DNA from 3 places in the Bacillus sp. JZ105 genome. Region 3 is predicted to be linked to each of the others. Evidence: a T-box and tRNA genes for the amino acid it is inferred to sense, from the RefSeq annotation. Region 3 holds a T-box; the other regions hold tRNA genes.

Region 1 (8,148 bases), 1.5 Mb from region 3:
GTTGAAGGCCACGGGAACTTTGGTTCTGTCGATGGAGACGGTGCAGCGGCAATGCGTTATACTGAGGCGCGTCTATCTAAAATTTCAATGGAAATCCTGCGTGATATCACTAAGGATACGATTGATTATCAAGATAACTACGATGGCAGTGAAAGAGAACCAATCGTCATGCCTGCTCGTTTCCCGAACTTATTAGTCAACGGGGCAACAGGTATCGCTGTAGGGATGGCAACCAACATTCCGCCTCACCAGCTAGGTGAAGTGATTGATGGGGTACTGGCGATAAGTCAAAACCCAGAAATGACAACACAGGAACTAATGGAGATCATTCCAGGACCAGACTTCCCAACTGCGGGACAAATCATTGGCCGAAGCGGAATCCGCAAAGCATATGAAACAGGCCGGGGTTCTATTACATTACGTGCAAAGTCTATCATCGAAGAAACATCCAGCGGTAAGCAGCGGATTGTCATTAATGAAATTCCATATCAGGTCAACAAAGCACGTTTGATCGAAAAAGTCGCTGATCTTGTGCGCGATAAAAAGATCGATGGCATTACAGATCTCCGTGACGAGTCTGATCGTAATGGAATGCGGATCGTGATTGAACTGCGAAGAGACGCGAACGCCCACGTTCTATTAAACAATCTTTATAAACAAACGACACTTCAAACGTCATTTGGGATCAACTTATTGGCACTAGTTGATGGACAGCCGAAAGTCTTGTCCCTCAAACAATGTCTTGAATATTATTTAGAGCATCAAAAAGTGATTATTCGCAGAAGAACAGCATATGAACTTCGTAAAGCCGAAGCAAGAGCTCATATTCTAGAAGGTTTAAGAATTGCCCTTGACCACTTAGATGAAGTCATTGCATTAATTAGAAGCTCTCAAACTGCTGAAATCGCGAGAAATGGCTTAATGGAGAACTATAGCCTGTCCGAAAAACAAGCACAGGCCATTCTTGATATGCGTCTTCAGCGCTTAACTGGTTTGGAAAGAGAAAAGATAGAAGAAGAATACAAAGGACTTGTTGATTTGATTGCTGAGTTGAAAGCCATTTTAGCAGACAATGAGAAAGTTCTTGAAATCATTAGAGAAGAGTTAACGGAAATCAAAGAACGTTTCAATGATACGCGCCGTACTGAAATTGTGACAGCAGGTATTGAAACAATTGAAGACGAAGATTTGATTCCTGTTGAAAACATCGTGATTACGCTGACTCATAATGGTTATATCAAGCGTCTGCCTGCATCAACATACCGCAGTCAAAAAAGAGGCGGTAAAGGTGTTCAGGGCATGGGAACCAATGAGGATGATTTCGTAGAACAGCTGATTTCAACATCTACCCATGATACGATCCTCTTCTTCTCTAATAAAGGGAAGGTTTATCGTGCGAAGGGATATGAGATTCCTGAATTCGGACGGACAGCGAAAGGGATTCCGATTATTAACCTGCTTGAAGTAGAAAAGGGAGAGTGGATTAATGCCATTATTCCAGTAAGCGAATTTGATGAAGATTCGTATCTCTTCTTTACAACAAGACATGGTGTATCAAAACGAACATCATTGTCTCAGTTTGCCAACATTCGAAACAATGGACTTATCGCATTAAGTCTTCGTGACGAAGATGAACTGATGGCTGTCCGTTTAACCAATGGAGAAAAACAAATCATCATTGGAACGAAAAAAGGTATGCTGATTCGTTTCGACGAGACAGATGTTCGTGAAATGGGGCGTACGGCAGCTGGCGTGAAAGGAATTACGCTTTCTGAAGATGACATCGTCGTTGGGATGGAAATCCTTGAGCCAGATGCAAACGTATTGATCGTCACCGAAAAAGGGTATGGTAAGTTAACACCTGAAAAAGAATATCGTGTTCAAAGTCGGGGCGGTAAAGGTCTTAAAACATGTAAAATCAGTGACAACAATGGTCCGCTTGTCGCAGTGAAGGCGACGAATGCTGAAGAGGACTTGATGATTATTACAGGGAGCGGCGTGATCATTCGTATGGCCGTTTCAGACATTTCAACAACAGGTCGAGTCACTCAAGGTGTCCGCCTGATTCGTCTAGGTGATGACGAACATGTCGCTACAGTGGCATTAGTTGAACAATCACAAGAAGATGATGAAGAGAATAGTGAAAAAAACGCAGAAACGATAGAGTCAGATCAAGAGCAATCTGAGTAAAAATAAAGCCGGTTCTTCACCGGCTTCTGCGTGTAGACAAACCCTCGCATTCTTTGTCAGTCCTGCGCGCTGGTGCTCACGAATGTCAAATTCGCTCCGCAAAAGTAGCCGTCCTTCCTAGACTGCAAAGGTTTTCTATCACGCTGAAAAGAAGACAAAGAGCTAAAATAAAGATCATTATAGCCCTTTGTCAACAATCTGAAGCCGGTTCTTCACCGGCTTTATTTTTTTCTAAAAAAACATGAGTTTTTTTGAAATTTATAATGCTTTTTTCATAGATATGTGTTAATCTTTCAAAGGAGCAAAAAGAGGCTCTATTTTTTATCTCTTTTACAGTGGAAACTTCTTAAAAAAATAAAATGTTTTTCAAGAAAAATGTTGACTGTTGATAGAGATATATGATATATTTAAGTGGTCGCTTTGAGAGAGTGACACACAAGTTCTTTGAAAACTAAACAAGACAAAACGTACCTGTTAATTCGAGTTTTTATAAAAAAATCCTATGATACTTCATAGGTAGTCAGTCAAACGCTGACGAAAAACAAAACTTCGGTTTTGTACTTTTTCGGAGAGTTTGATCCTGGCTCAGGACGAACGCTGGCGGCGTGCCTAATACATGCAAGTCGAGCGGACAGAAGGGAGCTTGCTCCCGGATGTTAGCGGCGGACGGGTGAGTAACACGTGGGTAACCTGCCTGTAAGACTGGGATAACTCCGGGAAACCGGAGCTAATACCGGATAGTTCCTTGAACCGCATGGTTCAAGGATGAAAGACGGTTTCGGCTGTCACTTACAGATGGACCCGCGGCGCATTAGCTAGTTGGTGGGGTAATGGCTCACCAAGGCGACGATGCGTAGCCGACCTGAGAGGGTGATCGGCCACACTGGGACTGAGACACGGCCCAGACTCCTACGGGAGGCAGCAGTAGGGAATCTTCCGCAATGGACGAAAGTCTGACGGAGCAACGCCGCGTGAGTGATGAAGGTTTTCGGATCGTAAAGCTCTGTTGTTAGGGAAGAACAAGTGCGAGAGTAACTGCTCGCACCTTGACGGTACCTAACCAGAAAGCCACGGCTAACTACGTGCCAGCAGCCGCGGTAATACGTAGGTGGCAAGCGTTGTCCGGAATTATTGGGCGTAAAGGGCTCGCAGGCGGTTTCTTAAGTCTGATGTGAAAGCCCCCGGCTCAACCGGGGAGGGTCATTGGAAACTGGGAAACTTGAGTGCAGAAGAGGAGAGTGGAATTCCACGTGTAGCGGTGAAATGCGTAGAGATGTGGAGGAACACCAGTGGCGAAGGCGACTCTCTGGTCTGTAACTGACGCTGAGGAGCGAAAGCGTGGGGAGCGAACAGGATTAGATACCCTGGTAGTCCACGCCGTAAACGATGAGTGCTAAGTGTTAGGGGGTTTCCGCCCCTTAGTGCTGCAGCTAACGCATTAAGCACTCCGCCTGGGGAGTACGGTCGCAAGACTGAAACTCAAAGGAATTGACGGGGGCCCGCACAAGCGGTGGAGCATGTGGTTTAATTCGAAGCAACGCGAAGAACCTTACCAGGTCTTGACATCCTCTGACAACCCTAGAGATAGGGCTTTCCCTTCGGGGACAGAGTGACAGGTGGTGCATGGTTGTCGTCAGCTCGTGTCGTGAGATGTTGGGTTAAGTCCCGCAACGAGCGCAACCCTTGATCTTAGTTGCCAGCATTCAGTTGGGCACTCTAAGGTGACTGCCGGTGACAAACCGGAGGAAGGTGGGGATGACGTCAAATCATCATGCCCCTTATGACCTGGGCTACACACGTGCTACAATGGACAGAACAAAGGGTTGCAAGACCGCAAGGTTTAGCCAATCCCATAAATCTGTTCTCAGTTCGGATCGCAGTCTGCAACTCGACTGCGTGAAGCTGGAATCGCTAGTAATCGCGGATCAGCATGCCGCGGTGAATACGTTCCCGGGCCTTGTACACACCGCCCGTCACACCACGAGAGTTTGCAACACCCGAAGTCGGTGAGGTAACCTTTATGGAGCCAGCCGCCGAAGGTGGGGCAGATGATTGGGGTGAAGTCGTAACAAGGTAGCCGTATCGGAAGGTGCGGCTGGATCACCTCCTTTCTAAGGATATATGGAGCAGCGTGCGTTTTCGTCTTGTTTAGTTTTGAAGGAACTTGCAAAAGATCCTACAACATCATATCTTCGATATGAAAGATGGGCCTGTAGCTCAGCTGGTTAGAGCGCACGCCTGATAAGCGTGAGGTCGGTGGTTCGAGTCCACTCAGGCCCACCATCTTCTATTAAATCGGGGCCTTAGCTCAGCTGGGAGAGCGCCTGCCTTGCACGCAGGAGGTCAGCGGTTCGATCCCGCTAGGCTCCACCAACGTGTTCTTTGAAAACTAGATAACAATAAGTAATACATTCACATTGAATGCAATGCAAAGTTCATCACACATAGTGATTCTTTCTAAAGTAAGAAATGGTTAAGTTAGAAAGGGCGCACGGTGGATGCCTTGGCACTAGGAGCCGATGAAGGACGGGACGAACACCGATATGCTTCGGGGAGCTGTAAGCAAGCTTTGATCCGGAGATTTCCGAATGGGGAAACCCACTGCTCGTAATGGAGTAGTATCCATACTTGAATACATAGAGTATGAGAAGGCATACCCGGGGAACTGAAACATCTAAGTACCCGGAGGAAGAGAAAGCAAATGCGATTCCCTGAGTAGCGGCGAGCGAAACGGGAACAGCCCAAACCAAGAGGCTTGCCTCTTGGGGTTGTAGGACACTCTATACGGAGTTACAAAGGAATGATATAAGCGAAGAGGTCTGGAAAGGCCCGCCAAAGAAGGTAACAGCCCTGTAACTGAAATGTCATTCTCTCCAGAGTGGATCCTGAGTACGGCGGAACACGTGAAATTCCGTCGGAATCCGGGAGGACCATCTCCCAAGGCTAAATACTCCCTAGTGACCGATAGTGAACCAGTACCGTGAGGGAAAGGTGAAAAGCACCCCGGAAGGGGAGTGAAATAGATCCTGAAACCGTGTGCCTACAAGTAGTCAGAGCCCGTTAACGGGTGATGGCGTGCCTTTTGTAGAATGAACCGGCGAGTTACGATCCCGTGCAAGGTTAAGCAGAAGATGCGGAGCCGCAGCGAAAGCGAGTCTGAATAGGGCGCATGAGTACGTGGTCGTAGACCCGAAACCAGGTGATCTACCCATGTCCAGGGTGAAGTTCAGGTAACACTGAATGGAGGCCCGAACCCACGCACGTTGAAAAGTGCGGGGATGAGGTGTGGGTAGGGGTGAAATGCCAATCGAACCTGGAGATAGCTGGTTCTCTCCGAAATAGCTTTAGGGCTAGCCTCAAGGTAAGAGTCTCGGAGGTAGAGCACTGATTGGACTAGGGGCCCCTACCGGGTTACCGAATTCAGTCAAACTCCGAATGCCGATGACTTATCCTTGGGAGTCAGACTGCGAGTGATAAGATCCGTAGTCGAAAGGGAAACAGCCCAGACCGCCAGCTAAGGTCCCAAAGTATACGTTAAGTGGAAAAGGATGTGGAGTTGCTTAGACAACCAGGATGTTGGCTTAGAAGCAGCCACCATTTAAAGAGTGCGTAATAGCTCACTGGTCGAGTGACTCTGCGCCGAAAATGTACCGGGGCTAAACGTATCACCGAAGCTGCGGACTGTTCTTGCGAACAGTGGTAGGAGAGCGTTCTAAGGGCTGTGAAGCCAGACCGGAAGGACTGGTGGAGCGCTTAGAAGTGAGAATGCCGGTATGAGTAGCGAAAGACGGGTGAGAATCCCGTCCACCGAATGCCTAAGGTTTCCTGAGGAAGGCTCGTCCGCTCAGGGTTAGTCGGGACCTAAGCCGAGGCCGAAAGGCGTAGGCGATGGACAACAGGTTGATATTCCTGTACCACCTCCTCACCATTTGAGCAATGGGGGGACGCAGGAGGATAGGGTAAGCGCGGTATTGGATATCCGCGTCCAAGCAGTTAGGCTGGGAAATAGGCAAATCCGTTTCCCATAAAGGCTGAGCTGTGATGGCGAGCGAAATTTAGTAGCGAAGTTCCTGATTCCACACTGCCAAGAAAAGCCTCTAGCGAGGTGAGAGGTGCCCGTACCGCAAACCGACACAGGTAGGCGAGGAGAGAATCCTAAGGTGATCGAGAGAACTCTCGTTAAGGAACTCGGCAAAATGACCCCGTAACTTCGGGAGAAGGGGTGCTTCTTAGGGTGTTAAAGCCCCGAGAAGCCGCAGTGAATAGGCCCAGGCGACTGTTTAGCAAAAACACAGGTCTCTGCGAAGCCGTAAGGCGAAGTATAGGGGCTGACGCCTGCCCGGTGCTGGAAGGTTAAGAGGAGCGCTTAGCGTAAGCGAAGGTGCGAATTGAAGCCCCAGTAAACGGCGGCCGTAACTATAACGGTCCTAAGGTAGCGAAATTCCTTGTCGGGTAAGTTCCGACCCGCACGAAAGGCGCAACGATCTGGGCACTGTCTCAACGAGAGACTCGGTGAAATTATAGTACCTGTGAAGATGCAGGTTACCCGCGACAGGACGGAAAGACCCCGTGGAGCTTTACTGCAGCCTGATATTGAATGTTGGTACAGCTTGTACAGGATAGGTAGGAGCCTTGGAAACCGGAGCGCTAGCTTCGGTGGAGGCATCGGTGGGATACTACCCTGGCTGTATTGACCTTCTAACCCGCTGCCCTTATCGGGCAGGGAGACAGTGTCAGGTGGGCAGTTTGACTGGGGCGGTCGCCTCCTAAAATGTAACGGAGGCGCCCAAAGGTTCCCTCAGAATGGTTGGAAATCATTCGCAGAGTGTAAAGGCACAAGGGAGCTTGACTGCGAGACCTACAAGTCGAGCAGGGACGAAAGTCGGGCTTAGTGATCCGGTGGTTCCGCATGGAAGGGCCATCGCTCAACGGATAAAAGCTACCCCGGGGATAACAGGCTTATCTCCCCCAAGAGTCCACATCGACGGGGAGGTTTGGCACCTCGATGTCGGCTCATCGCATCCTGGGGCTGTAGTCGGTCCCAAGGGTTGGGCTGTTCGCCCATTAAAGCGGTACGCGAGCTGGGTTCAGAACGTCGTGAGACAGTTCGGTCCCTATCCGTCGCGGGCGCAGGAAATTTGAGAGGAGCTGTCCTTAGTACGAGAGGACCGGGATGGACGCACCGCTGGTGTACCAGTTGTTCTGCCAAGGGCATCGCTGGGTAGCTATGTGCGGACGGGATAAGTGCTGAAAGCATCTAAGCATGAAGCCCCCCTCAAGATGAGATTTCCCATTCCGCAAGGAAGTAAGATCCCTGAAAGATGATCAGGTTGATAGGTCTGAGGTGGAAGCGTGGTGACACGTGGAGCTGACAGATACTAATAGATCGAGGACTTAACCTATATTCTAATGTGAAGCATGAACATTGTTATCTAGTTTTGAGAGAACATTCTCTCCATCAGGTTTGGTGGCGATAGCGAAGAGGTCACACCCGTTCCCATACCGAACACGGAAGTTAAGCTCTTCAGCGCCGATGGTAGTTGGGGGTTTCCCCCTGTGAGAGTAGGACGCCGCCAAGCTTCTATAAGGATCAGTTCCAGTCGGAACTGGTCTTTTTTGTTTTTTCTTCTAACAGCATCATGATGTAAGCTGGGAACTTCTCTTCTGCAATCTCCATGTAGCGTTCAATCATGACGTAATCATCGCTAATGTATTGAGACAGCAGCTCGTACCACCATTCTGTTTCGTAGCGGGCAATCATACTAAGGTTATACATCAATAAGTAATGGCTGATGATCTCAGGAATGCCTAGAAAAGCATCTCGTGTTGACGGTATAAACCATTGATCCATTTCTAAATCATAATGAAGATGAGTAGCAAGTGCTGGGTTTTCTTCAAAAAATACATCAAACGTCAGTTTTTTAGCCTCTCTCTGTTTGAGTTTCCAGCTTGTATGGA
Region 2 (8,148 bases), 1.5 Mb from region 3:
CCGTTGAGCGATGGCCCTTCCATGCGGAACCACCGGATCACTAAGCCCGACTTTCGTCCCTGCTCGACTTGTAGGTCTCGCAGTCAAGCTCCCTTGTGCCTTTACACTCTGCGAATGATTTCCAACCATTCTGAGGGAACCTTTGGGCGCCTCCGTTACATTTTAGGAGGCGACCGCCCCAGTCAAACTGCCCACCTGACACTGTCTCCCTGCCCGATAAGGGCAGCGGGTTAGAAGGTCAATACAGCCAGGGTAGTATCCCACCGATGCCTCCACCGAAGCTAGCGCTCCGGTTTCCAAGGCTCCTACCTATCCTGTACAAGCTGTACCAACATTCAATATCAGGCTGCAGTAAAGCTCCACGGGGTCTTTCCGTCCTGTCGCGGGTAACCTGCATCTTCACAGGTACTATAATTTCACCGAGTCTCTCGTTGAGACAGTGCCCAGATCGTTGCGCCTTTCGTGCGGGTCGGAACTTACCCGACAAGGAATTTCGCTACCTTAGGACCGTTATAGTTACGGCCGCCGTTTACTGGGGCTTCAATTCGCACCTTCGCTTACGCTAAGCGCTCCTCTTAACCTTCCAGCACCGGGCAGGCGTCAGCCCCTATACTTCGCCTTACGGCTTCGCAGAGACCTGTGTTTTTGCTAAACAGTCGCCTGGGCCTATTCACTGCGGCTTCTCGGGGCTTTAACACCCTAAGAAGCACCCCTTCTCCCGAAGTTACGGGGTCATTTTGCCGAGTTCCTTAACGAGAGTTCTCTCGATCACCTTAGGATTCTCTCCTCGCCTACCTGTGTCGGTTTGCGGTACGGGCACCTCTCACCTCGCTAGAGGCTTTTCTTGGCAGTGTGGAATCAGGAACTTCGCTACTAAATTTCGCTCGCCATCACAGCTCAGCCTTTACGGGAAACGGATTTGCCTATTTCCCAGCCTAACTGCTTGGACGCGGATATCCAATACCGCGCTTACCCTATCCTCCTGCGTCCCCCCATTGCTCAAATGGTGAGGAGGTGGTACAGGAATATCAACCTGTTGTCCATCGCCTACGCCTTTCGGCCTCGGCTTAGGTCCCGACTAACCCTGAGCGGACGAGCCTTCCTCAGGAAACCTTAGGCATTCGGTGGACGGGATTCTCACCCGTCTTTCGCTACTCATACCGGCATTCTCACTTCTAAGCGCTCCACCAGTCCTTCCGGTCTGGCTTCACAGCCCTTAGAACGCTCTCCTACCACTGTTCGTAAGAACAGTCCGCAGCTTCGGTGATACGTTTAGCCCCGGTACATTTTCGGCGCAGAGTCACTCGACCAGTGAGCTATTACGCACTCTTTAAATGGTGGCTGCTTCTAAGCCAACATCCTGGTTGTCTAAGCAACTCCACATCCTTTTCCACTTAACGTATACTTTGGGACCTTAGCTGGCGGTCTGGGCTGTTTCCCTTTCGACTACGGATCTTATCACTCGCAGTCTGACTCCCAAGGATAAGTCATCGGCATTCGGAGTTTGACTGAATTCGGTAACCCGGTAGGGGCCCCTAGTCCAATCAGTGCTCTACCTCCGAGACTCTTACCTTGAGGCTAGCCCTAAAGCTATTTCGGAGAGAACCAGCTATCTCCAGGTTCGATTGGCATTTCACCCCTACCCACACCTCATCCCCGCACTTTTCAACGTGCGTGGGTTCGGGCCTCCATTCAGTGTTACCTGAACTTCACCCTGGACATGGGTAGATCACCTGGTTTCGGGTCTACGACCACGTACTCATGCGCCCTATTCAGACTCGCTTTCGCTGCGGCTCCGCATCTTCTGCTTAACCTTGCACGGGATCGTAACTCGCCGGTTCATTCTACAAAAGGCACGCCATCACCCGTTAACGGGCTTTGACTACTTGTAGGCACACGGTTTCAGGATCTATTTCACTCCCCTTCCGGGGTGCTTTTCACCTTTCCCTCACGGTACTGGTTCACTATCGGTCACTAGGGAGTATTTAGCCTTGGGAGATGGTCCTCCCGGATTCCGACGGAATTTCACGTGTTCCGCCGTACTCAGGATCCACTCTGGAGAGAATAATATTTCAGTTACAGGGCTGTTACCTTCTTTGGCGGGCCTTTCCAGACCTCTTCGCTTATATCATTCCTTTGTAACTCCGTATAGAGTGTCCTACAACCCCAAGAGGCAAGCCTCTTGGTTTGGGCTGTTCCCGTTTCGCTCGCCGCTACTCAGGGAATCGCATTTGCTTTCTCTTCCTCCGGGTACTTAGATGTTTCAGTTCCCCGGGTATGCCTTCTCATACTCTATGTATTCAAGTATGGATACTACTCCATTACGAGCAGTGGGTTTCCCCATTCGGAAATCTCCGGATCAAAGCTTGCTTACAGCTCCCCGAAGCATATCGGTGTTCGTCCCGTCCTTCATCGGCTCCTAGTGCCAAGGCATCCACCGTGCGCCCTTTCTAACTTAACCATTTCTTACTTTAGAAAGAATCACTATGTGTGATGAACTTTGCATTGCATTCAATGTGAATGTATTACTTATTGTTATCTAGTTTTCAAAGAACACGTTGGTGGAGCCTAGCGGGATCGAACCGCTGACCTCCTGCGTGCAAGGCAGGCGCTCTCCCAGCTGAGCTAAGGCCCCGATTTAATAGAAGATGGTGGGCCTGAGTGGACTCGAACCACCGACCTCACGCTTATCAGGCGTGCGCTCTAACCAGCTGAGCTACAGGCCCATCTTTCATATCGAAGATATGATGTTGTAGGATCTTTTGCAAGTTCCTTCAAAACTAAACAAGACGAAAACGCACGCTGCTCCATATATCCTTAGAAAGGAGGTGATCCAGCCGCACCTTCCGATACGGCTACCTTGTTACGACTTCACCCCAATCATCTGCCCCACCTTCGGCGGCTGGCTCCATAAAGGTTACCTCACCGACTTCGGGTGTTGCAAACTCTCGTGGTGTGACGGGCGGTGTGTACAAGGCCCGGGAACGTATTCACCGCGGCATGCTGATCCGCGATTACTAGCGATTCCAGCTTCACGCAGTCGAGTTGCAGACTGCGATCCGAACTGAGAACAGATTTATGGGATTGGCTAAACCTTGCGGTCTTGCAGCCCTTTGTTCTGTCCATTGTAGCACGTGTGTAGCCCAGGTCATAAGGGGCATGATGATTTGACGTCATCCCCACCTTCCTCCGGTTTGTCACCGGCAGTCACCTTAGAGTGCCCAACTGAATGCTGGCAACTAAGATCAAGGGTTGCGCTCGTTGCGGGACTTAACCCAACATCTCACGACACGAGCTGACGACAACCATGCACCACCTGTCACTCTGTCCCCGAAGGGAAAGCCCTATCTCTAGGGTTGTCAGAGGATGTCAAGACCTGGTAAGGTTCTTCGCGTTGCTTCGAATTAAACCACATGCTCCACCGCTTGTGCGGGCCCCCGTCAATTCCTTTGAGTTTCAGTCTTGCGACCGTACTCCCCAGGCGGAGTGCTTAATGCGTTAGCTGCAGCACTAAGGGGCGGAAACCCCCTAACACTTAGCACTCATCGTTTACGGCGTGGACTACCAGGGTATCTAATCCTGTTCGCTCCCCACGCTTTCGCTCCTCAGCGTCAGTTACAGACCAGAGAGTCGCCTTCGCCACTGGTGTTCCTCCACATCTCTACGCATTTCACCGCTACACGTGGAATTCCACTCTCCTCTTCTGCACTCAAGTTTCCCAGTTTCCAATGACCCTCCCCGGTTGAGCCGGGGGCTTTCACATCAGACTTAAGAAACCGCCTGCGAGCCCTTTACGCCCAATAATTCCGGACAACGCTTGCCACCTACGTATTACCGCGGCTGCTGGCACGTAGTTAGCCGTGGCTTTCTGGTTAGGTACCGTCAAGGCGCGAGCAGTTACTCTCGCACTTGTTCTTCCCTAACAACAGAGCTTTACGATCCGAAAACCTTCATCACTCACGCGGCGTTGCTCCGTCAGACTTTCGTCCATTGCGGAAGATTCCCTACTGCTGCCTCCCGTAGGAGTCTGGGCCGTGTCTCAGTCCCAGTGTGGCCGATCACCCTCTCAGGTCGGCTACGCATCGTCGCCTTGGTGAGCCATTACCCCACCAACTAGCTAATGCGCCGCGGGTCCATCTGTAAGTGACAGCCGAAACCGTCTTTCATCCTTGAACCATGCGGTTCAAGGAACTATCCGGTATTAGCTCCGGTTTCCCGGAGTTATCCCAGTCTTACAGGCAGGTTACCCACGTGTTACTCACCCGTCCGCCGCTAACATCCGGGAGCAAGCTCCCTTCTGTCCGCTCGACTTGCATGTATTAGGCACGCCGCCAGCGTTCGTCCTGAGCCAGGATCAAACTCTCCGAGGTATGCAGGATGCATATCACACATGCGTTGCTACACGATGTAGCGAACTTAGCATGTGATCATTTCCTGCCTCGCCAGTTTGACTGACTACCTATGAAGTATCATAGGATTTTTTTATAAAAAACTCGAATTAACAGGTACGTTTTGTCTTGTTTAGTTTTCAAAGAACTTGTTTACCGCTTCAGAAGCGACTAGAACATCTTATCACATCCAAGTTGTTAGTGTCAACAACTTTTTTGTTGTTATGTTTTTTCGTTTCTTCGTCATCAGCGACGTATATTAATTTACCACCCTATCGAATCAAAGTCAATAATATTTTTCATTAAATAATAAACTTTTCAATAACGATTAAAGCTGCTACGCCCGGAATACCCAATAAACCACTAATTCCACTCGTTACAGGGTTAATAGAGACATGTAATCCTAGACTCTCGCCAAATAGGTTGAGGCAAAATAAAAAAAGAGCGCCTGCTATAAACTTCACTCCGATAAGCCCTAACCATTTGAATGGATTCGCCTGCACACCTGACATAAACAACAATAGCACAGCTAGCAAAATTGACCCGATCACAATAACAGGTTCCATAATCCTCTCATCTCCTCTTCATATGAATAGTACAAGCATATGAGAGGACTATGTATAATAGACCTGCTATTTCCAGTTGTTTAAACGTAAATTCCTCTTTTTCGCTTCTCTCAGATAGAAAAAGTACTTCGCTTGAGCAAGCTTTAATTCGAATAGAATGTCCGGTGAAGGCTCAACGCTATTTGCGACAAGCTTTTTTTGTCTGTTCCATTCTTCCTTTTGCTTAAAAAGCTGTTGAATTAATTTCTCATCGAATTCTTTTCGAATTGATTTTCTGCGAAGAAAACCCATGTACCGTACTTCTCCTTCCTACATCTCACGTCTGCCTTCTAGAGCCTTAGACAGTGTAACTTCATCCGCATACTCTAAATCCCCGCCTACTGGAAGTCCGTGAGCAATGCGAGAGAGTTTAATTCCTGATGGTTTTAACAATCTGGAGATATACATGGCTGTTGCTTCTCCTTCAATGTTTGGATTGGTTGCAAGGATCACCTCTGTCACTTGATCGTCTTGCAATCTTTTTAATAGGTCAGGAATTTTAATATCCTCTGGGCCAATTCCGTCCATTGGCGAAATGGCACCATGAAGCACATGATATAAGCCGTTGTATTCTTTCATTTTTTCCATTGCGATTACATCTTTTGGATCCTGCACTACACAGATAACAGATTGATCTCTTCTTGTATCTTCACAAATATAGCAAGGATCTTGGTCTGTGATATGACCGCATACCGAACAATAAGTTAAATTACGCTTTGCATTTACAAGCGCCTTCGCAAAATCTAGTACGACATCTTCCTGCATACTAAGAACAAAAAAAGCCAGACGGACCGCAGTTTTCGGTCCGATTCCTGGCAATTTCATAAAGCTGTCAATCAGCTTTGATATTGGTTCAGGATATTGCATCTTCAGTTATTCCTCCTAGAATAAACCTGGCATGTTCATTCCTTTTGTGAATTGACCCATCGTTTCATTCGTTAGCTCATCGACTTTTTTCAATGCATCGTTTGTCGCAGCAAGTACAAGATCTTGAAGCATATCGATATCTTCTGGATCAACAACTTCTTCATTAATTGCTACATCAACGACTTCTTTTTGTCCATTTACTTTGACAGTGACCATACCGCCACCAGCTGTACCTTCAAGAACTTTTTCTGCAAGCTCTTCTTGAGCCTTCGCCATATCCTTTTGCATTTTTTGCATTTGTTTCATCATTTTTTGCATATTTCCCATTCCACCGCGCATATGAACACCACTCTCTTTCATTTTTATTAATCTTTAATTTCAATTAAATCAGTTCCTACTAATTTTTTTGCTTCCGCAATCAATGGATCCTCTTCAGTAGAAGTTCCCTGACCATCTGCTTGTTCATCCGGCTGATGATCTCTTAAAAATTCTTCTCTTATTTTACCCCATTGAGCGTCAGGAACGCCAACTAATTCCACTCTTTTTCCTAACATAGACTCTAGCAGTTGTTCAAGATTGGTCCGAACACCGCTTTTATCTTCAGCAACCATTTTACAATGTATTTCAAATTTGAATTTTAAAACAAAGGCATGCGAAGCAGCCGCAACTGGCTCACTGTCCGTTAATAACGCAGCGTGAGACACCTTATTCTGCTGTTTCAACTGGGCAAGGAGCTCTCCCCATTTGCCTTTAATTTTTTCTAACTCAGGCCGTTTCGCTTCTTTTAGAATCTCATGAATTCGGCCGACAGGAGCACGATAGCCATTTTTGTTACTTGTTTGTGGTCGAGGCGCTTCCCTTTTTTCTTGAGGGCTATGAGATGGAGACATTGGTACACCTTCGGTTCTTAGCCTTGACAATTCCTGTTCCAGCCGGTTTATTTTATCTGTTAGCGCCGTTAAATCAGCTTCAGCATGACCTTGTGTCAATCCTGCTGTTGACTGACACAGCTTTACAACAGCTACCTCAAAGAAAATCCTTGGATGATTCGTCCATTTCATTTCTTGGTGGCTTTTATTCAGGACTTCAATTGTTTCATACAGAAACTGAGGTGTCACACGATCTGACAGCGCCACGAAACTTTCGTCGACCTTTACCTTTTCAAGTACCCCCTCGAGATCTGGTGCCGTTTTATAAAGCAGCATATCTCTAAAGTAAAAAATCATATCCTCTATTAATTTAGCAGCATCTTTCCCCTGCTGAAGCAATTCATTTAATGTATCTAACGCTGTGGCAATATTTTGATCAAAAATTGCTTCAGCAAGCTGACTAATGAAATGCTGAGATACAGCACCTGTAATGAGCAGCGCATCGTCAATTGTCAATTGTTCACCACTAAATGAGATCGCTTGATCCAAGAGGCTTAGTGCATCACGCATACCGCCATCAGCTGCACTAGCAATAATCTCGAGCGAACCCTCCTGTACGTCAAGGCCTTCTGCATCTACAATTTTCTCCATTCTTCCAACAATATCTTTAGTCGTGATTCGTTTAAAATCAAATCGCTGACAACGAGATATGATGGTAAGAGGAATCTTATGGGGCTCTGTGGTAGCCAAAATAAAGATACAATGAGCAGGCGGTTCTTCCAGCGTTTTAAGGAGAGCATTAAATGCACCGATAGAGAGCATATGTACTTCATCTATAATATAAACCTTATATGTAACCGCCGAAGGAGCAAATTTCACTTTATCACGTATATCCCGGATTTCATCTACCCCGTTATTCGAGGCAGCATCTATTTCAATCACGTCTGAAATTGAACCGTTTGTAATCCCTTTACAGGCATCACATTCATTACACGGCTCACTAACAGGTGACTTTTCACAGTTCACTGCCTTAGCAAAGATTTTGGCAGCACTTGTTTTACCTGTTCCTCTAGGACCTGAAAATAAGTAAGCATGAGAAAACTTTTTCTGCAAAAGGGCATTTTGCAACGTTTTTGTGATGTGTTCTTGTCCAACAACATCCTCAAAAACTTGAGGTCTGAACACTCGATATAAAGCTTGATAACTCACAAATACGCCCTCCTCCATTTATCATCCTTTTCATTATACATGATGCACCGATCAATTCAAAAGCACACCTTTATTTTCTAATATGCCAAAAAGATGATTTCAACTAGAGATTTTCTACTTTCCATGTATTAAAAACGTATTTTCTAGCTTTGTAAAAAGACCTGAAACTCCAAACAGAACACCAGTTCTTTTTGCGATTAGTGAAAAAAA
Region 3 (8,148 bases):
CAATTATTATTTACATCTTTATGTCATGGGTGCCATCTGCAAGAGAAACTGTGATTGGCCGTTTTCTGACAAATATTTGCGAACCGTATTTAGAACCATTTCGTAAAATTATTCCGCCAATCGGCATGATTGACATCTCGCCGATTGTGGCATTGCTTGTGATTCGTTTTGCATCATCATATGGACTAACGGGTCTTTACAATATGATTGTGCGCTTCATGTAAACAGGCTGCCGGGCTTGGCACTGCCAGGCTCTTTTACATAAGAGGGGAACAAAATGAGCGATATCTATCAGCATTTTAGAAAAGACGAACAGCCATTTGTCGACCAAGTGTTAGGCTGGAAAAAAATCGCACTCGACCAATATCGAATGAAATTAACAGATTTCCTTGATCCGCGTGAGCAATTTATTACTGAGTCCGTCATTCAGCATGGCGAAGAACTTGGGATCATGTTTTTTGGCGGGTATGAGGGAGCGGAGCGGAAAAGAGCCCTCATTTATCCTGATTATTTAGAACCTTCTATTCAAGATGTTGAGCTGTCATATTTTCGGGTGAACTATGCGAAAAAGTTTATTTCCTTAGAACACCCGAAGCTTCTCGGCTCATTGATTGGGACAGGCTTGAAGCGTCAAAAATTCGGAGATCTATTATTTTCAGAGGAAGATGTGCAGTTTATTTGTACAAGTGATGTCGCCGATTTTGTGCGGGCGCAGCTGACACATGTCGGCAGAGCATCCGTTTCATTAGAGGAAATCACGCAGGCAGAAATAAAGCCAGTGATGACGAAGACTGATATTAAAGAAGATACCATTTCTTCACTTCGGCTTGATGCTGTATGTGCTGCTGTCAGCCGTCAGTCTCGGCAAAAAGCACAGCTTTTAGTCAAAAATGGGCTTGTCAAAGTCAATTGGAAAGTCACAGAGGACCCTTCTTTTACAATCGGTGAAGGCGATCAGCTCTCTGTTCGGGGATTTGGCCGCTTTAGCCTCAAAACGATTGATGGGAAGACCAAAAAAGATAAATTCAAAGTAACATTTGAGCTTCTGACATAACGAACTTGAATCTGGAGGTGGCGAGGTTGCCATTAACACCTAATGATATTCATAATAAAACGTTCACAAAAAGCTTTCGCGGCTATGACGAAGATGAAGTAAACGAATTTTTAAGCCAAGTACGTAAAGACTACGAGATCGTACTTCGTAAAAAGAACGAGCTTGAAGACAAAGTAAACGAGCTTGACGAAAGACTAGGTCATTTTGCAACAATTGAAGAGACATTAAACAAATCGATTCTTGTGGCGCAGGAAGCAGCAGAAGACGTAAAGCGTCATTCAGATAAAGAAGCAAAATTGATTATTCGTGAAGCAGAGAAAAATGCAGACCGTATTATCAACGAAGCGCTGTCAAAATCAAGAAAAATTGCAATGGAAATCGAAGAGCTGAAGAAACAGTCGAAGGTCTTTAGAACTCGTTTCCAAATGCTCATCGAAGCGCAGCTTGATCTTCTGAAAAATGACGATTGGGATCATTTACTGGAATATGAAGTAGACGCTGTCTTTGACGAAAAAGAATAAGCGCATCATCTTGACATGACGTGCTCATGTTGCATATAATACCATCATAAATTAACAAGAGATAAACGTTTGAAAGGGACACTCGCAGCTGTCACATGCGTAATAAAGCGAATCAGGGATGGTGGAAGCCTGACATTACGAGACGCTGCCATGAGATCACCCCTTTAGTTCCTTTTCTGAAAAAAACGAGTAAGAAAAGGCGTCTGATCACGTTACGATTTTAGAGTGGATAAGCGGCTCTTTCATATCGCTTGTCTAAAAGGGTGGTACCGCGAGACAAGCCTTCTCGTCCCTTATGGGATGAGAGGGCTTTTTTTATTGTTTTTTAATCAGAATTTGCATGTGGAGGAATGGGTATGAACTACAAAGACACCTTATTAATGCCGAAAACAGAATTCCCGATGAGAGGGAACTTGCCGAACAAAGAGCCTGAAATCCAAGAGGAGTGGGCAGAGAAAGACATCTATCAAATGGTTTTAGAGCGGACTAAAGGACGCCCGACGTTTATTTTGCATGATGGACCTCCATATGCGAATGGTGACATTCATATGGGGCATGCACTCAATAAAATCCTAAAAGATTTTATCGTTCGTTTTAAATCAATGAACGGGTATCATGCACCATATGTACCGGGCTGGGATACACACGGGCTGCCAATTGAAACAGCTCTCACTAAAAATAAAAAAGTCAAACGCAAAGAAATGTCTACAGCAGAATTCCGCAAACTATGCGAGGAGTATGCTTGGAAGCAAATTGAAGGTCAGCGCAGCCAGTTTAAGCGATTAGGCGTTAGAGCAGATTGGGACAATCCATATGTCACGTTAAAGCCTGAATACGAAGCGCAGCAAATCCTTGTCTTTGGTGAAATGGCGAAGAGAGGCTATATCTATAAAGGATTAAAGCCTGTTAACTGGTCTCCTTCAAGTGAATCAGCCCTCGCTGAAGCGGAAATTGAATATAAAGACAAACGTTCACCATCGATTTACGTTTCGTTTAAAGTAAAAGATGGCAAAGGCGTTCTTGAAAACGGTGAACAATTCATTATCTGGACAACAACACCTTGGACGCTTCCTGCAAATCTTGGCATTTGTGTTCATCCAAACTTAGAGTACAGTGTTCTTCAAGTCGGTGCTGAGCGTTATGTCGTTGCATCTGAACTGGTTGAACAAGTAGTAACAACACTCGGCTTTGAAGAATACGAAGTTGTGAAAACATTAAAAGGTAAAGAATTAGATAAAATCGTTGCTGCACATCCAATTTACGATAGAGATTCTCTTGTGATGCTTGGCGATCACGTGACAACTGATGCGGGAACTGGCTGTGTTCACACAGCACCAGGCCACGGGGAAGATGACTTTATTGTCGGTATGAAATACGGTCTTGATGTGCTCTGTCCAGTAGATGAAAAAGGTGTGATGACAGATGAGGCGCCTGGTTTTGAAGGATTATTCTACGAGGATGCCAATAAAGCCATCACAGAACAGCTTGAAGCAAAAGGTGCGCTGAAAAAGCTCGACTTTATCACGCACTCCTACCCGCATGACTGGAGAACGAAAAAACCAACGATTTATCGTGCGACAGCTCAGTGGTTTGCATCTATTAAAGACTTTAGAGAAGCGTTATTAGACAATATTAAAGAAACAAAATGGGTTCCAGCATGGGGAGAAACACGCCTGTTCAATATGGTGCGTGACAGAGGTGACTGGTGCATTTCAAGACAGCGTGTATGGGGCGTTCCAATTCCGGTCTTTTATGCGGAAAATGGTGAGCCGATCATCACGGACGAAACCATTCAGCATGTATCTCAATTATTTAGAGAGCACGGCTCAAATATTTGGTTTGAAAAAGAAGCAAAAGAGCTATTGCCAGAAGGCTTTACACATCCAGGCAGCCCGAATGGTGAATTCACAAAAGAGCAGGACATCATGGATGTATGGTTTGATTCCGGTTCTTCTCACCAAGCCGTTTTAGAAGAAAGAGACGACCTAGTCCGTCCGGCAGATCTTTACCTTGAAGGCTCTGACCAATATCGCGGCTGGTTTAACTCCTCATTATCAACAGCAGTGGCTGTCACTGGAAAAGCACCATATAAAGGTGTCCTAAGCCATGGCTTTACGCTTGATAAAGAAGGACGTAAGATGAGTAAATCATTAGGCAATACGATTGATCCAACAAAGGTCGCGAAGCAGCTTGGTGCAGAGATTCTTAGACTTTGGGTATCTTCCGTCAACTATCAAGCCGATCATCCAGTGTCTGATGATATTTTGAAACAAGTAGCAGAAGTCTATCGTAAGATCCGTAACACCTTCCGCTTCCTGCATGGGAACTTATTTGACTTTGACCCAGCAGTTAATGCCGTGCCGGTAGAAGAGCTTCGCGAAGTGGATCAATACATCATGATCAAATTAAACAAATTGATTGATAAAGTGAAAAAAGCTTATGATGATTACGAATTTGCGGTCGTGTATCATGCGATTCATAATTTCTGTACGATTGAGCTCAGCTCTTTCTATCTTGATTTTGCAAAGGATGTCGTCTACATTGAGCATGCCGATCATCCAGACCGCCGCAGCATGCAGACGGTCTTCTACGAAACATTAATGGCTTTAGTAAAGCTGACTGCACCAATTCTTCCGCATACCGCAGATGAATTATGGAGCCACTTAAGCTTTGTTGAAGAGCCAAGTGTTCAGTTAACAGATATGCCAGAAGGTGTGGCAGTTCCTCAAGCTGAAGCGACAGAAGCGAAGTTTGACCGCTTTATGGAGGTACGTGATGATGTGCTAAAAGCGCTGGAGATTGCGCGTAACGAGAAAGTCATCGGACGTTCACTTGAAGCAAGTGTGACGCTTTATGCGACAGACGAAGTGAAAAACCTTCTTGCATCCATTAAAGAAGATGTGAAGCAGCTCTTTATCATCTCTGAATTAACGGTAGAAGATGAGCAGCATGCAGATACATCAGCGCCTGAATATGCATCAGGACGAATTGTGGTTCAAAAAGCAGAAGGAGAACTGTGCGAACGTTCCCGCATTATTTCAAAAGACGTTGGTGCAAATCCGAAATACCCAACATTGTCGCTGAAAAATGCTGAAATCGTGGAGAAATATTACCAAAATTAACAATGCGATATCACAAGCTGGCGCCCCGTCATATGCGGGGCGTTTTCTTTTATGAGAAAATGACAGCGTTTAGAACGAAAGGAAAAATCTTATGGCTTTAAAGTGACCAGGCGGGGCAACAATATGATTATCACGACAGGGCAGGAGTTGAAATAGCGACATGAATGGCGATCTAGAGACGATTTACACGGAACTCCTTCAAATGAAAGAAGAGCTGCAATCTAAACTGTTTGAATACGCATCATTTCGTTCACCCGCTGAGCATGTCACATTGAATGAGGTCAAAACGACCACGCTTCTTTATCACATCAAAGAAGAGCTGCAAGATGTGTCTCTCGCTATTGCAAAAATCGAACAAGGAACCTATGGCATATGTGAGGCAACAGGAGATGTGATTCCGCTTGAACAAATGAGTATTCTTCCTACCGCCCGCACGGCTGACGACTTTTTATATCATAAGCAATACGAGAAAAAAGCATTCACTCCTTATCCTTACGAATCAAATGATTCTCATTTTGAAGCCTTCCACATGTAGGGAGGTTTTTGTCTGTCAACTAAAGTTTCTTTACTCCTTCCTGTTTTCTTGATAAAATGCTTAAAGATCAAAGTATGAAGATGGAGGAACGTGTGTGTTCTATTACATAATCGCATTCGTTATCATTTGTTTAGACCAATTAACAAAATGGCTCATTGTCAAAAATATGATGCTCGGTGATTCTGTTCCAGTCATTGATGGATTCTTTTATATCACGTCTCACCGAAATTCAGGAGCCGCATGGGGAATTCTCCAAGGGCAAATGTGGTTTTTCTATGTGATCACACTCGTTGTTATTGCGGGAATTGTTTATTACTTACAAAAACATGGACAAAAGGACAAGCTGCTGGGAGTAGCGCTGGCCTTAATGCTTGGCGGAGCGATCGGAAACTTTATCGACCGTATTTTCCGTCAGGAAGTGGTTGATTTTGCTCATTTCGTATTTGGGGACTATCATTACCCAATCTTTAATATTGCAGATTCTTCTCTCTGTGTAGGGGTTATTCTGCTCTTCATTCAAATGCTGTTAGATGGAAAGAAAAATAAGGAGTCAACTACATGAATCAAGTAAATATTGCCGTTTCAGAAGAACAAACGAGTGAACGGCTAGATAAATTTCTAAGCACGACAGAACCAGAATGGTCAAGAACCCAAGTCCAGCAATGGGTAAAAGAAGGGCTGATCGAAGTAAACGGGAAACAAGTAAAGGCCAATTACAAAGTACAAGCTGGGGATCAAATCAAAGTGGAGATTCCAGATCCGGAAGCGCTAGATGTAGAAGCAGAACCAATGGATCTTGATATTTATTATGAGGATGCAGATGTGTTAGTCGTAAATAAACCACGAGGAATGGTCGTTCATCCAGCGCCAGGTCATGTGTCAGGAACACTTGTAAATGGACTGATGGCACATTGCAAAGACTTATCAGGGATTAACGGTGTGATGCGTCCTGGAATTGTCCACCGAATTGATAAAGATACGTCTGGGCTGTTAATGGTCGCTAAAAACGATATGGCACATGAGTCACTCGTCAATCAGCTGGTGGCTAAAACTGTCACAAGAAAGTATACGGCTGTTGTCCACGGTATTATCCAGCATGATACAGGCACAATTGATGCACCAATTGGCAGAGACAAAAAAGACCGCCAAAGCATGACGGTTACAAAAGAAAATGCAAAACAAGCCGTTACTCACTTTGATGTGATTGAACGCTTTAAAGACTTCACAGTTGTCGAATGCCGTCTTGAAACAGGAAGAACACACCAAATTCGTGTTCATATGAAATATATCGGCTACCCTCTTGCAGGAGATCCGAAATATGGACCGAGAAAAACAGTCGATTTTAATGGACAGCTGCTGCATGCAGGTGTTTTAGGATTTGATCATCCTAGAACAGGAGAATATATCGAGTTCACAGCACCAATTCCAGCTGATATGCAGGCTTTTATCGATTCATTAAGAAATAACGATTGACAGGCCGTTCTTTTTTTGAAATAATAAACGAAGAAATTGAGATTCTTTAAAACAGTCCAGAGAGGCTGAGAAGGATGACGGATCAATTTGTGCACGAGTATGCACAAATGAACGCCCCTCTCTGCCCTTTGCAGAAGGGGATTTTTATTTGTCAAAAAGAGGTGTAAAGATGGAACAAAAAGCAGTCATTCTTGATGAACAAGCGATCAGACGAGCGCTTACCCGCATTGCACATGAAATGATTGAGCGCAACAAAGGGATGAAGGATGTCATCCTTGCCGGGATCAAGACAAGAGGCATACATCTTGCAAAGCGCCTTGCAGAGCGCATCGAGCAAATTGAAGGGAATCCAGTCACTGTAGGTGAACTTGATATTACGCTATACCGTGATGACCTGACAAAAAAGACAGACAACCAAGACCCGCTTGTAAAGGGTGCAGACATACCAGCTGACATTAATGACAAAACACTTATTGTTGTTGACGATGTCCTGTTTACAGGCAGAACCGTCAGAGCAGCTATGGATGCCCTTGTGGATGTAGGAAGACCATCTTCCATTCAGCTGGCTGTGCTCGTTGACCGGGGACACCGGGAGCTGCCGATCCGAGCGGATTATATCGGGAAAAACATTCCGACTTCAAAAGCAGAGACAGTCATGGTTCAGCTCAATGAAGTAGATCAAAACGACCTTGTCGCTATATATGAAAAATAACCTTTTTAAATGCATTCCAGAGAGTTTGCAAAGAGGGCAATAACAGAGACACCGAGCACACGGCCAACATGACGTGTCCGGTTAATCTAGGCCTCTTTGCGCATACTCGCAAAGAGGCTTTTTTAATGAAAAAGGACACATCTAGGAGGAAAATCATGAGTCAGCAAAAAGCCAATTTAGGCATTCGAGATATCCCAAAACCATTCACATGGCTGTCACTTAGCCTGCAGCATTTGTTTGCGATGTTTGGTGCGACCATTCTTGTACCAAAAATCATTGATATGAGTCCAGCCGTCGCGCTCATCTCAAGCGGTGTGGGAACGATTGTTTACTTAATCATCACAAGAGGACAAATTCCGGCGTATCTTGGATCGTCCTTTGCCTTCATCGCCCCCATACTGAATGTGAAAGCAACAGGCGGCCCTGGAGCCGCAATGGTTGGCGCCTTCATGGCGGGTGTCGCTTATGCACTCATCGCCCTGTTCATTAAATGGCTCGGTACAGGCTGGCTGATGAAGCTTCTGCCGCCGGTTGTCGTAGGACCAGTCATTATGGTCATCGGACTTGGACTCGCTGGAACAGCAGTCAACATGGCGATGTATGTTGATCCGAATGCAACCGAGCTTGTTTACAGCCTCAAGCACTTAATGGTTGCTGGCTTCACACTGGCTGTCACGATTATCAGTATGATTTTCCTAAGAGGATTCCTTAGCTTAATCCCAGTATTAATC

The links. The T-box of region 3 lies ahead of ileS (isoleucine--tRNA ligase). A T-box ahead of a tRNA ligase gene usually reads a tRNA of that ligase, here a tRNA-Ile.
Region 1: it encodes a tRNA-Ile, which carries the amino acid that the T-box ahead of ileS (isoleucine--tRNA ligase) is inferred to sense. The anticodon was not compared.
Region 2: it encodes a tRNA-Ile, which carries the amino acid that the T-box ahead of ileS (isoleucine--tRNA ligase) is inferred to sense. The anticodon was not compared.

Annotation. Positions count from the first base shown of each region.
Region 1 covers NZ_CP096387.1:5,531-13,678, forward strand. Annotated here, with positions in the region: gene gyrA (DNA gyrase subunit A) at 1-2,190, shown strand, start outside; rRNA gene M1D81_RS00035 (16S ribosomal RNA) at 2,753-4,301, shown strand; tRNA gene M1D81_RS00040 (tRNA-Ile) at 4,397-4,473, shown strand; tRNA gene M1D81_RS00045 (tRNA-Ala) at 4,488-4,563, shown strand; rRNA gene M1D81_RS00050 (23S ribosomal RNA) at 4,662-7,592, shown strand; rRNA gene rrf (5S ribosomal RNA) at 7,654-7,769, shown strand; gene M1D81_RS00060 (YaaC family protein) at 7,781-8,148, opposite strand, start outside.
Region 2 covers NZ_CP096387.1:29,025-37,172, reverse strand. Annotated here, with positions in the region: rRNA gene M1D81_RS00180 (23S ribosomal RNA) at 1-2,461, opposite strand, end outside; tRNA gene M1D81_RS00175 (tRNA-Ala) at 2,560-2,635, opposite strand; tRNA gene M1D81_RS00170 (tRNA-Ile) at 2,650-2,726, opposite strand; rRNA gene M1D81_RS00165 (16S ribosomal RNA) at 2,822-4,370, opposite strand; gene M1D81_RS00160 (pro-sigmaK processing inhibitor BofA family protein) at 4,691-4,954, opposite strand; gene M1D81_RS00155 (YaaL family protein) at 5,021-5,245, opposite strand; gene recR (recombination protein RecR) at 5,264-5,860, opposite strand; gene M1D81_RS00145 (YbaB/EbfC family nucleoid-associated protein) at 5,876-6,199, opposite strand; gene dnaX (DNA polymerase III subunit gamma/tau) at 6,226-7,938, opposite strand.
Region 3 covers NZ_CP096387.1:1,519,534-1,527,681, forward strand. Annotated here, with positions in the region: gene M1D81_RS07730 (YggT family protein) at 1-224, shown strand, start outside; gene M1D81_RS07735 (YlmH family RNA-binding protein) at 278-1,054, shown strand; gene M1D81_RS07740 (DivIVA domain-containing protein) at 1,081-1,575, shown strand; T-box leader at 1,635-1,872, shown strand; gene ileS (isoleucine--tRNA ligase) at 1,932-4,697, shown strand; gene M1D81_RS07750 (TraR/DksA family transcriptional regulator) at 4,858-5,232, shown strand; gene lspA (signal peptidase II) at 5,327-5,794, shown strand; gene M1D81_RS07760 (RluA family pseudouridine synthase) at 5,791-6,705, shown strand; gene pyrR (bifunctional pyr operon transcriptional regulator/uracil phosphoribosyltransferase PyrR) at 6,875-7,417, shown strand; gene M1D81_RS07770 (solute carrier family 23 protein) at 7,573-8,148, shown strand, end outside.